DNA from 3 places in the Anoxybacillus sp. FSL W8-0104 genome. Region 3 is predicted to be linked to each of the others. Evidence: a T-box and tRNA genes for the amino acid it is inferred to sense, from the RefSeq annotation. Region 3 holds a T-box; the other regions hold tRNA genes.
What was found. A T-box is a leader RNA that pairs with one kind of tRNA and senses whether it is charged. The one in region 3 lies ahead of pheS (phenylalanine--tRNA ligase subunit alpha), so its partner is inferred to be a tRNA-Phe.
Positions count from the first base shown of each region.

Region 1: it has a tRNA-Phe gene. The T-box ahead of pheS (phenylalanine--tRNA ligase subunit alpha) is inferred to sense a tRNA for this amino acid. The anticodon was not compared.
Region 2: it has a tRNA-Phe gene. The T-box ahead of pheS (phenylalanine--tRNA ligase subunit alpha) is inferred to sense a tRNA for this amino acid. The anticodon was not compared.

Region 1 is NZ_JBBOQU010000001.1:2,321,426-2,324,668, forward strand. Features, by position in the region: partial or broken gene NST18_RS12190 (IS982 family transposase) at 1-8, opposite strand, end outside; gene NST18_RS12195 (hypothetical protein) at 304-684, opposite strand; tRNA gene NST18_RS12200 (tRNA-Leu) at 800-883, opposite strand; tRNA gene NST18_RS12205 (tRNA-Leu) at 935-1,020, opposite strand; tRNA gene NST18_RS12210 (tRNA-Cys) at 1,031-1,104, opposite strand; tRNA gene NST18_RS12215 (tRNA-Gly) at 1,116-1,187, opposite strand; tRNA gene NST18_RS12220 (tRNA-Gln) at 1,193-1,267, opposite strand; tRNA gene NST18_RS12225 (tRNA-His) at 1,285-1,360, opposite strand; tRNA gene NST18_RS12230 (tRNA-Trp) at 1,370-1,443, opposite strand; tRNA gene NST18_RS12235 (tRNA-Tyr) at 1,454-1,538, opposite strand; tRNA gene NST18_RS12240 (tRNA-Thr) at 1,544-1,619, opposite strand; tRNA gene NST18_RS12245 (tRNA-Phe) at 1,631-1,706, opposite strand; tRNA gene NST18_RS12250 (tRNA-Asp) at 1,730-1,805, opposite strand; tRNA gene NST18_RS12255 (tRNA-Met) at 1,810-1,886, opposite strand; tRNA gene NST18_RS12260 (tRNA-Val) at 1,915-1,990, opposite strand; rRNA gene rrf (5S ribosomal RNA) at 2,001-2,117, opposite strand; rRNA gene NST18_RS12270 (23S ribosomal RNA) at 2,365-3,243, opposite strand, start outside.
Region 2 is NZ_JBBOQU010000001.1:426,747-429,989, forward strand. Features, by position in the region: rRNA gene NST18_RS02315 (23S ribosomal RNA) at 1-312, shown strand, start outside; rRNA gene rrf (5S ribosomal RNA) at 425-541, shown strand; tRNA gene NST18_RS02325 (tRNA-Asn) at 708-782, shown strand; tRNA gene NST18_RS02330 (tRNA-Ser) at 788-878, shown strand; tRNA gene NST18_RS02335 (tRNA-Glu) at 900-971, shown strand; tRNA gene NST18_RS02340 (tRNA-Val) at 980-1,055, shown strand; tRNA gene NST18_RS02345 (tRNA-Met) at 1,085-1,161, shown strand; tRNA gene NST18_RS02350 (tRNA-Asp) at 1,166-1,241, shown strand; tRNA gene NST18_RS02355 (tRNA-Phe) at 1,247-1,322, shown strand; tRNA gene NST18_RS02360 (tRNA-Thr) at 1,360-1,435, shown strand; tRNA gene NST18_RS02365 (tRNA-Lys) at 1,446-1,521, shown strand; tRNA gene NST18_RS02370 (tRNA-Leu) at 1,526-1,606, shown strand; tRNA gene NST18_RS02375 (tRNA-Gly) at 1,611-1,685, shown strand; tRNA gene NST18_RS02380 (tRNA-Leu) at 1,695-1,779, shown strand; tRNA gene NST18_RS02385 (tRNA-Arg) at 1,788-1,864, shown strand; tRNA gene NST18_RS02390 (tRNA-Pro) at 1,885-1,961, shown strand; tRNA gene NST18_RS02395 (tRNA-Ala) at 1,969-2,044, shown strand; tRNA gene NST18_RS02400 (tRNA-Met) at 2,057-2,130, shown strand; tRNA gene NST18_RS02405 (tRNA-Ile) at 2,139-2,215, shown strand; tRNA gene NST18_RS02410 (tRNA-Ser) at 2,229-2,321, shown strand; tRNA gene NST18_RS02415 (tRNA-Thr) at 2,350-2,422, shown strand; tRNA gene NST18_RS02420 (tRNA-His) at 2,431-2,506, shown strand; tRNA gene NST18_RS02425 (tRNA-Gly) at 2,683-2,753, shown strand; tRNA gene NST18_RS02430 (tRNA-Ile) at 2,759-2,832, shown strand; tRNA gene NST18_RS02435 (tRNA-Asn) at 2,852-2,926, shown strand; tRNA gene NST18_RS02440 (tRNA-Ser) at 2,930-3,021, shown strand; tRNA gene NST18_RS02445 (tRNA-Glu) at 3,033-3,104, shown strand; gene NST18_RS02450 (cation diffusion facilitator family transporter) at 3,164-3,243, opposite strand, start outside.
Region 3 is NZ_JBBOQU010000001.1:2,081,938-2,085,180, reverse strand. Features, by position in the region: gene NST18_RS10980 (ISLre2 family transposase) at 1-898, shown strand, start outside; T-box leader at 1,095-1,330, shown strand; gene pheS (phenylalanine--tRNA ligase subunit alpha) at 1,381-2,415, shown strand; gene pheT (phenylalanine--tRNA ligase subunit beta) at 2,431-3,243, shown strand, end outside.

The DNA of each region.
Region 1 (3,243 bases), 240 kb from region 3:
TCTTGCATGGGAATTCTCCTTTCGAATGTTGGTTGGCACTTCCATTCTATAGGAGATCCACAAGCAAGGGCTATTTTTATGCTTACTCGATTTTATATAGCACCACGGGTTTCTAAAAAACTGAATGAAAAATCCTTTTGTTCCGCCCTACCAAGGTGCGAAATATGAGTTAGTAACAACTTGACGCGTTCGCTTTTCTTAACGAGATAATACCGCAAAAACAACAATAAAACAAGGCGGAGCGAACCGCCTTTTAGTTGTTAATCTTTCCCATCTCTTTGTTAAAATCCATGACGAGTGGCGCTATACTTCTTCCAACTGAACTTGCTTACAAATAATTTTTAACAACGGCTCTTTATAATCAAAGGTATAGATATGAAAATGGTAAAATTCGCTTGAATTTGCTTCTACATTTTCGAAGAGAATAATAGTGAACAAGCTATCAAAATGGATATCACGCCTTGACATTTCTAGTATCTCTTTTTTTATTTTGTACTCCACATCTAGGCAATCCTTAAAATGCAACGCTAATGTCCTATTTTCCTCCCTATTCTCCTGTGTATCCCAATAATAGTCTATCGTGATAGATAGGTCTAATGGATTATTCCATTTCATATCCGTTATGATACTATCCGTGAAATCAAAATGATCTTTAATTTCTTTATAGTTGTTCGCAATGATCATTTTATTCACCTACTTTCCAAAATAAAAATGCGTCAAATGTATTCGGTAAATAAAAAACAAGGGATTTCACCTTTGTGAAACCCCTTGTCCCTAAAACCTTTTCCCTATTTAACAGTGCCGATGGTGGGAGTCGAACCCACACTCCCGCAAGGGAACACGATTTTGAGTCGTGCGCGTCTGCCAGTTCCGCCACATCGGCATGGAACAATTAAATTTTATCACACAAACTTGCTTTGTCAAGCCTTTACAGTGCCGAGGGCCGGACTCGAACCGGCACGGTAGTCACCTACCGCAGGATTTTAAGTCCTGTGCGTCTGCCAATTCCGCCACCCCGGCGCATAAAAAATGGAGGCGGCAACCGGATTCGAACCGGTGGTAAAGGTTTTGCAGACCTCTGCCTTACCACTTGGCTATGCCGCCATGAAACGAAGAGCGGAAGACGGGACTCGAACCCGCGACCCCCACCTTGGCAAGGTGGTGTTCTACCACTGAACTACTTCCGCATATATGGCTGGGGTAGCTGGATTCGAACCAACGCATCACGGAGTCAAAGTCCGTTGCCTTACCGCTTGGCTATACCCCAAAATTTTCAAGCATATATGGGGCGACTAGTGGGAATCGAACCCACGAATGCCAGAGCCACAATCTGGTGCGTTAACCACTTCGCCATAGCCGCCACGTTTTTTGGCAGGGGCAGTAGGAATCGAACCCACACCGGAGGTTTTGGAGACCTCTGTTCTACCATTAAACTATGCCCCTAAAGTCAAAATGGTGGAGGGGGACGGATTCGAACCGCCGAACCCAAGGGGAGCGGATTTACAGTCCGCCGCGTTTAGCCACTTCGCTACCCCTCCGCAGATGGTGCCGGCTGCAGGACTTGAACCCGCAACCTACTGATTACAAGTCAGTTGCTCTACCAATTGAGCTAAGCCGGCATCATTTAAAATGGTGGCTCGGGACGGAATCGAACCGCCGACACAAGGATTTTCAGTCCTTTGCTCTACCGACTGAGCTACCGAGCCGTCTAAGTAATTCACTTATATAGTGGCGGTCCCGACGGGACTCGAACCCGCGATCTCCTGCGTGACAGGCAGGCATGTTAACCACTACACTACGGGACCATTTTGGTTGCGGGGGCAGGATTTGAACCTGCGACCTTCGGGTTATGAGCCCGACGAGCTACCTGGCTGCTCCACCCCGCGATGATAAAAGTAAATCAATGTTCATACATGGTGGAGGATGACGGGATCGAACCGCCGACCCCTTGCTTGTAAGGCAAGTGCTCTCCCAGCTGAGCTAATCCTCCATTGCATCTTGCCCGGCAACGTCCTACTCTCGCAGGCGGTGTCCCGCCAACTACCATCGGCGCTGGAGAGCTTAACTTCCGTGTTCGGGATGGGAACGGGTGTGACCTCTCCGCCATCGTCACCGAGCAATAATGCTTTAGACAAATGTTATTATAACGGAATATTTTTTGTTGTCAAGCATTTTTTTATTCCTTCAAAACTAGATAACAGAACAGTCGCCTTCGCTTTTCTTACTGTCTAGCTTCGAACTAACATCCTCCTACGCCTTCGCTTTTTCCGTTCGACGTGCAAGCACGTCTTCGTCAAAAGCTCTCGGCTCCGTCGGACGTTTCCTTGGCTTCGCCAAGGACCGTTCTACGCTTTTCTTGTGTGCTTAGTTAAGTCCTCGATCGATTAGTATCCGTCAGCTGCACGTGTCGCCACGCTTCCACCTCGGACCTATCTACCTTGTCATCTTCAAGGGATCTTACTCGCTTGACGCGATGGGAAATCTCATCTTGAGGGGGGCTTCACGCTTAGATGCTTTCAGCGCTTATCCCTTCCGCACATAGCTACCCAGCTGTGCTCCTGGCGGAACAACTGGTACACCAGCGGTGCGTCCATCCCGGTCCTCTCGTACTAAGGACAGCTCCTCTCAAATTTCCTACGCCCGCGACGGATAGGGACCGAACTGTCTCACGACGTTCTGAACCCAGCTCGCGTACCGCTTTAATGGGCGAACAGCCCAACCCTTGGGACCGACTACAGCCCCAGGATGCGATGAGCCGACATCGAGGTGCCAAACCTCCCCGTCGATGTGGACTCTTGGGGGAGATAAGCCTGTTATCCCCGGGGTAGCTTTTATCCGTTGAGCGATGGCCCTTCCATTCGGAACCACCGGATCACTAAGCCCGACTTTCGTCCCTGCTCGACTTGTAGGTCTCGCAGTCAAGCTCCCTTCTGCCTTTACACTCTTCGAATGATTTCCAACCATTCTGAGGGAACCTTTGGGCGCCTCCGTTACGCTTTGGGAGGCGACCGCCCCAGTCAAACTGCCCACCTGACACTGTCTCCCACCCCGATCAGGGGTGCGGGTTAGAATCTCAGTACGACAAGGGTGGTATCCCAACGGCGACTCCACCTAGACTGGCGTCCAGGCTTCTCAGTCTCCCACCTATGCTGTACATGTCGCACCAACATTCAATATCAGGCTGCAGTAAAGCTCCACGGGGTCTTTCCGTCCTGTCGCGGGTAACCTGCATCTTCACAGGTA
Region 2 (3,243 bases), 1.7 Mb from region 3:
AACGTCGTGAGACAGTTCGGTCCCTATCCGTCGCGGGCGTAGGAAATTTGAGAGGAGCTGTCCTTAGTACGAGAGGACCGGGATGGACGCACCGCTGGTGTACCAGTTGTTCCGCCAGGAGCACAGCTGGGTAGCTATGTGCGGAAGGGATAAGCGCTGAAAGCATCTAAGCGTGAAGCCCCCCTCAAGATGAGATTTCCCATCGCGTCAAGCGAGTAAGATCCCTTGAAGATGACAAGGTAGATAGGTCCGAGGTGGAAGCGTGGCGACACGTGCAGCTGACGGATACTAATCGATCGAGGACTTAACTAAGCACACAAGAAAAGCGAAGGCGACTGTTCTGTTATCTAGTTTTGAAGGAATAAAAAAATGCTTGACAACAAAAAATATTCCGTTATAATAACATTTGTCTGAAGCATTATTGCTCGGTGACGATGGCGGAGAGGTCACACCCGTTCCCATCCCGAACACGGAAGTTAAGCTCTCCAGCGCCGATGGTAGTTGGCGGGACACCGCCTGCGAGAGTAGGACGTTGCCGGGCAAAACAATATGTTATTCCGCAGTAGCTCAGTGACGAGCGATGCTTCATCGATCAAGCTGCGAGTTGCCTCGACGCATTCATCATCATTGAGTATGCGAGTAGAGGAAGAGGCAGTAACATCCAATTGAAATAATGGTTAAGCAGTATGAATTACTTACGTTTTTATTCCGCAGTAGCTCAGTGGTAGAGCACTCGGCTGTTAACCGAGCGGTCGTAGGTTCGAATCCTACCTGCGGAGCCATTTACGGAGAGCTGTCCGAGTGGTCGAAGGAGCACGATTGGAAATCGTGTAGACGCGATGAGCGTCTCAAGGGTTCGAATCCCTTGCTCTCCGCCAGCCACTTTGGAAATAATATATGGCCCGTTGGTCAAGTGGTTAAGACACCGCCCTTTCACGGCGGTAACACGGGTTCGAATCCCGTACGGGTCATCTTTTATGGAGGATTAGCTCAGCTGGGAGAGCACTTGCCTTACAAGCAAGGGGTCGGCGGTTCGATCCCGTCATCCTCCACCATAGATAAAAAATTAGTTCTTTCTCATCATCGCGGGGTGGAGCAGCCAGGTAGCTCGTCGGGCTCATAACCCGAAGGTCGCAGGTTCAAATCCTGCCCCCGCAACCAAAATGGTCCCGTAGTGTAGTGGTTAACATGCCTGCCTGTCACGCAGGAGATCGCGGGTTCGAGTCCCGTCGGGACCGCCATGTATGGCTCGGTAGCTCAGTCGGTAGAGCAAAGGACTGAAAATCCTTGTGTCGGCGGTTCGATTCCGTCCCGAGCCACCATTTTGAATCATGTCAGTTTCGTATGAATATATAGTGTGCCGGCTTAGCTCAATTGGTAGAGCAACTGACTTGTAATCAGTAGGTTGCGGGTTCAAGTCCTGCAGCCGGCACCAGATTGTTTTTGAGCCATTAGCTCAGTAGGTAGAGCATCTGACTTTTAATCAGAGGGTCGGAGGTTCGAGTCCTCCATGGCTCACCATGATGCGGGTGTGGCGGAATTGGCAGACGCACCAGACTTAGGATCTGGCGCCTCTGGCGTGGGGGTTCAAGTCCCTCCACCCGCATAATGCGGAAGTAGTTCAGTGGTAGAACACCACCTTGCCAAGGTGGGGGTCGCGGGTTCGAGTCCCGTCTTCCGCTCCAATATGCCATGCCGGGGTGGCGGAATTGGCAGACGCACAGGACTTAAAATCCTGCGGTAGGTGACACCGTGCCGGTTCGAGTCCGGCTCTCGGCACTTCATATGCGCCCGTAGCTCAATTGGATAGAGCATCTGACTACGGATCAGAAGGTTAGGGGTTCGAATCCTCTCGGGCGCGCCATGTTTATATCATTATGAGGACGGGAAGTAGCTCAGCTTGGTAGAGCACATGGTTTGGGACCATGGGGTCGCAGGTTCGAATCCTGTCTTCCCGACCATTTTCAAGGGGTCTTAGCTCAGCTGGGAGAGCGCCTGCTTTGCACGCAGGAGGTCATCGGTTCGATCCCGATAGGCTCCACCATATATTTATAATGGCGGCGTAGCTCAGCTGGCTAGAGCGTACGGTTCATACCCGTAAGGTCGGGGGTTCGATTCCCTCCGCCGCTACTAGCTTAGGACCTTTAGCTCAGCTGGTTAGAGCAGACGGCTCATAACCGTCCGGTCGTAGGTTCGAGTCCTACAAGGTCCACCATGTTATATTATACGGAGGAGTACCCAAGTCTGGCTGAAGGGGTCGGTCTTGAAAACCGAGAGGCGTCGAAAGGCGCGCGGGGGTTCGAATCCCTCCTCCTCCGCCATATACAGTTTCATATCGCTTTATATTATGCCGGCTTAGCTCAATTGGTAGAGCAACTGACTTGTAATCAGTAGGTTGCGGGTTCAAGTCCTGCAGCCGGCATCATTGTGGCGGCTATGGCGAAGTGGTTAACGCACCAGATTGTGGCTCTGGCATTCGTGGGTTCGATTCCCACTAGTCGCCCCATAACATTTGCAAATTCAAATATGCGGGTGTAGTTTAGTGGTAAAACCTCAGCCACGAGCGACGCTTCGTCGAGTAAACCACGAGTTGCCTCGACGCATCCATCATCTTTGAATATGCTAGTAGAGGAAGAGGCATGACTGAGCGTGATGAGTGTTGCTTATTATAAAATTCGACGTGCGGGTGTAGTTTAGTGGTAAAACCTCAGCCTTCCAAGCTGATGTCGTGGGTTCGATTCCCATCACCCGCTTACATGGGCCTATAGCTCAGCTGGTTAGAGCGCACGCCTGATAAGCGTGAGGTCGGTGGTTCAAGTCCACTTAGGCCCATTATAATCTTTATTTTCGTTCCGCAGTAGCTCAGTGGTAGAGCACTCGGCTGTTAACCGAGCGGTCGTAGGTTCGAATCCTACCTGCGGAGCCATTTGGAGAAGTACCCAAGTGGCTGAAGGGGACGGTTTGCTAAACCGTTAGGTCGCGTTTTGCGGCGCGCGGGTTCAAATCCCGCCTTCTCCGCCATTGCCACATATGGCCCGTTGGTCAAGTGGTTAAGACACCGCCCTTTCACGGCGGTAACACGGGTTCGAATCCCGTACGGGTCACTAGAAAAAGGGACATCTCATAATTGATATGGGATGTCCTTTTTACATTTTGCTCAAATTTATTTTTTGTCTAAAAATTGTTTCCCGTATTCACCATGTGGGTGAATAGATGGATGTTCGACTTGAACTGTGACATGTG
Region 3 (3,243 bases):
GATGGAGAAAAAAGGGCGCGTGTTTTTTATCGAAGCAGACGGGTTGTACGTGAAACGTCAACGAAGCCGCATCAAAGGAAAAGAAGAAAAGATCATCACGATTCACCAAGGATGGGAGAAAAACGGGAAACGCGTATCCTTAGTGAATCGACGGTATATGGTTCATCAAACGAATGAACCGATTTGGGAAGCTGTAGAGAATTTTCTGATGAAGGAATACAGCTATGATCCGTTTGAGGATTGGGTGGTCATCAATGGAGATGGAGCCCCATGGATTACAGCGTGTCGAGAATATTTCGGGGACAGGGGGTACTTTCAGCTTGATCGGTTCCATGTGGCAAGAGAGATTCGTCAATTGTTCCGAGGTCATGCGAGATATCGGGTGATTCGAAAGAAGTTAGCATCATGGGATGAAGAAGGTGTGTTACGAGAACTCACAAGTGCCATCGGTACGTTAGAACATGAGGAGAAGGAAAAGCAACTCGAGGCGCTTGTTCGTCGAATCGAGGAGATACCAGGATGTTTACGTGACTATCGCGTATGGTTGAAGGAAAAAGGGATTGACACGACAAACATGAGGGCGATGGGGAGTGCGGAAGGAACGATGCATGTGTTTGCGAAACGAAGTAAAAACGGTCGAAGTTGGAGGGATGCAGGGATTGAAGCGATGTTGCGAGCGATCGTCGCGATAAAAGATACGTTACTCATTCGGACACGCGATGGAGTGATGTATGGCGCGGAAGAACGAGAAGAAACGAAACGAGAAACGATCGTGAAAAAGGCACTGAAGCGCGTGCAAACGCAAATGACAGAAGTGGTACGAGATAACATCCCATACCTTCGCCAATCTTCAGGGACACCGATTTACGAGGCATTGCAAGCATTGAAAGGTTTTTAAAACGAGAGAAAACGCACATACCTACAGGATGAGAGTAAGTAAAAGCGCTTACATATAACGATTTTATAAAACCATATATAACCAAAAAAATCGGTCGAGAAAAAAATCTCCCACAAAGTCTTGACTCAAACAAAAATAAACGCAACCTTGCACGTTATTCCCCATTTGCTTATAATAAATGAAGAATTTCATCATACAAAAAACGATGATCGAGAAGAGTAGCTTGCCGATCGCCATTCAGGGAGAAAACGCCATAGACTGCGAGCGTTTTTATGGTGGAAGCAAGTGAATTCACCTCGGGAGTTGGCGCTTGGACCATTTTGCGCATGCAAAATGTAAAGGCGTTCCGGTGTAAACCGTTATCTGAATGAAGTGAGCTATGCGAACGACATAGCTAACAAGGGTGGTACCGCGAGTGCACTCGTCCCTTACTTAAGGGGCGAGTTTTTTATTTTTTATACATAACAAGGAGGGATTTCCATATGAAGGAGCGGTTACAACAGCTTCAACAAGAAGCGCTTGAAAAAATTGAACAAGCAAACGATTTAAAAGCGCTCAATGACGTACGTGTGGCGTATCTTGGAAAAAAAAGCCCCATTACAGAAGTGCTGCGCGGGATGGGGGCATTGTCGCCTGAAGAGCGCCCGCTCATGGGAGCGCTTGTCAACGACGTGCGCGAAGCGATTCAAACAGCACTTGAAGCAAAGCAAGCAACGCTTGAACAAGAAGAAGTAGAGAAAAAATTGGCATCTGAAGCGATTGATGTGACACTTCCGGGTCGCCCGATCAGACGCGGCAATCATCATCCGCTCACGCTCGTTATTGAAGAAATTGAAGATTTGTTTATCGGCATGGGATATACGATTGCTGAAGGTCCAGAAGTAGAGCAAGATTACTACAACTTTGAAGCGCTCAATTTGCCAAAAGGTCATCCGGCGCGCGATATGCAAGATTCATTTTATATTACAGAGGAAATTTTATTACGTACACATACGTCTCCGGTGCAAGCGCGCACAATGGAAAAACATCAAGGGCGCGGTCCGGTAAAAATCATTTGTCCGGGAAAAGTGTACCGCCGTGACAACGACGATGCAACGCATTCCCATCAATTTACGCAAATTGAAGGGCTCGTGGTGGACGAAAACATTCGCATGAGCGACTTAAAAGGAACGTTGCGTGAATTTGCCCGCAAAATGTTTGGCGAAGATCGCGACATTCGCTTCCGACCAAGCTTCTTCCCATTTACCGAACCGTCTGTTGAAGTCGACGTATCATGTTTTAATTGCGGCGGGCACGGCTGTAACGTATGTAAAGGAACAGGTTGGATTGAAATTTTAGGGGCAGGGATGGTCCATCCGAACGTACTTGAAATGGCAGGATTTGATTCGAAAAAATATACAGGCTTTGCGTTTGGTATGGGTCCAGAGCGTATCGCAATGCTCAAATATGGCATTGATGATATTCGCCATTTTTACCAAAACGATCTTCGTTTCTTGCAACAATTTCGTCGGGTGTAAAAGGAGGGGTTGGCGATGTTCGTTTCATATAAATGGCTACAGGAATATGTGGATTTAACAGGCATTACGGCAAAACAATTAGCCGACCGCATTACGAAAGCAGGGATTGAAGTAGAAAGCGTTGAGGTGCGCAATAAAGGAATACAAGGTGTTGTCATCGGACATGTAATTGAGCGCGAACAACATCCGAACGCTGATAAATTAAGCAAATGTTTAGTCGATATCGGGGAAGGGGAGCCAGTGCAAATTATTTGCGGGGCACCGAACGTCGCAAAAGGACAAAAGGTTGCCGTTGCTAAAGTTGGTGCCGTATTGCCTGGCAACTTTAAAATTAAACGCGCAAAACTGCGCGGTGAAGAATCGAACGGCATGATTTGTTCGTTGCAAGAGCTTGGCGTGGAGTCAAAATTAGTGCCGAAAGAATACGCCGACGGCATTTTCGTTTTCCCAAGCGATGCACCGGTCGGAGCGGATGCGCTACAACTCCTTTACTTGGATGACGAAGTGTTAGAACTTAGTTTAACACCAAACCGTGCCGATTGTTTAAGCATGATTGGCGTCGCTTATGAAGTGGCAGCGATTTTAGGAAGAAGCGTGAAGCTTCCGACCATCGAACTTCACGAAAACAATGAAAATGTTCATGATTATATTTCTGTTCGCGTCGATGCACAAGAAGATAATCCTTTATATGCAGGGCGCATCGTGAAAAACGTAAAAATTGGCCCATCGCCGCTTTGGATGCAAGCGCGTTTAATGGCGGCTGGCATTCGACCGCACAACAATGTCGTCGATATTACGAACTACATTTTACTTGAATACGGTCAGCCG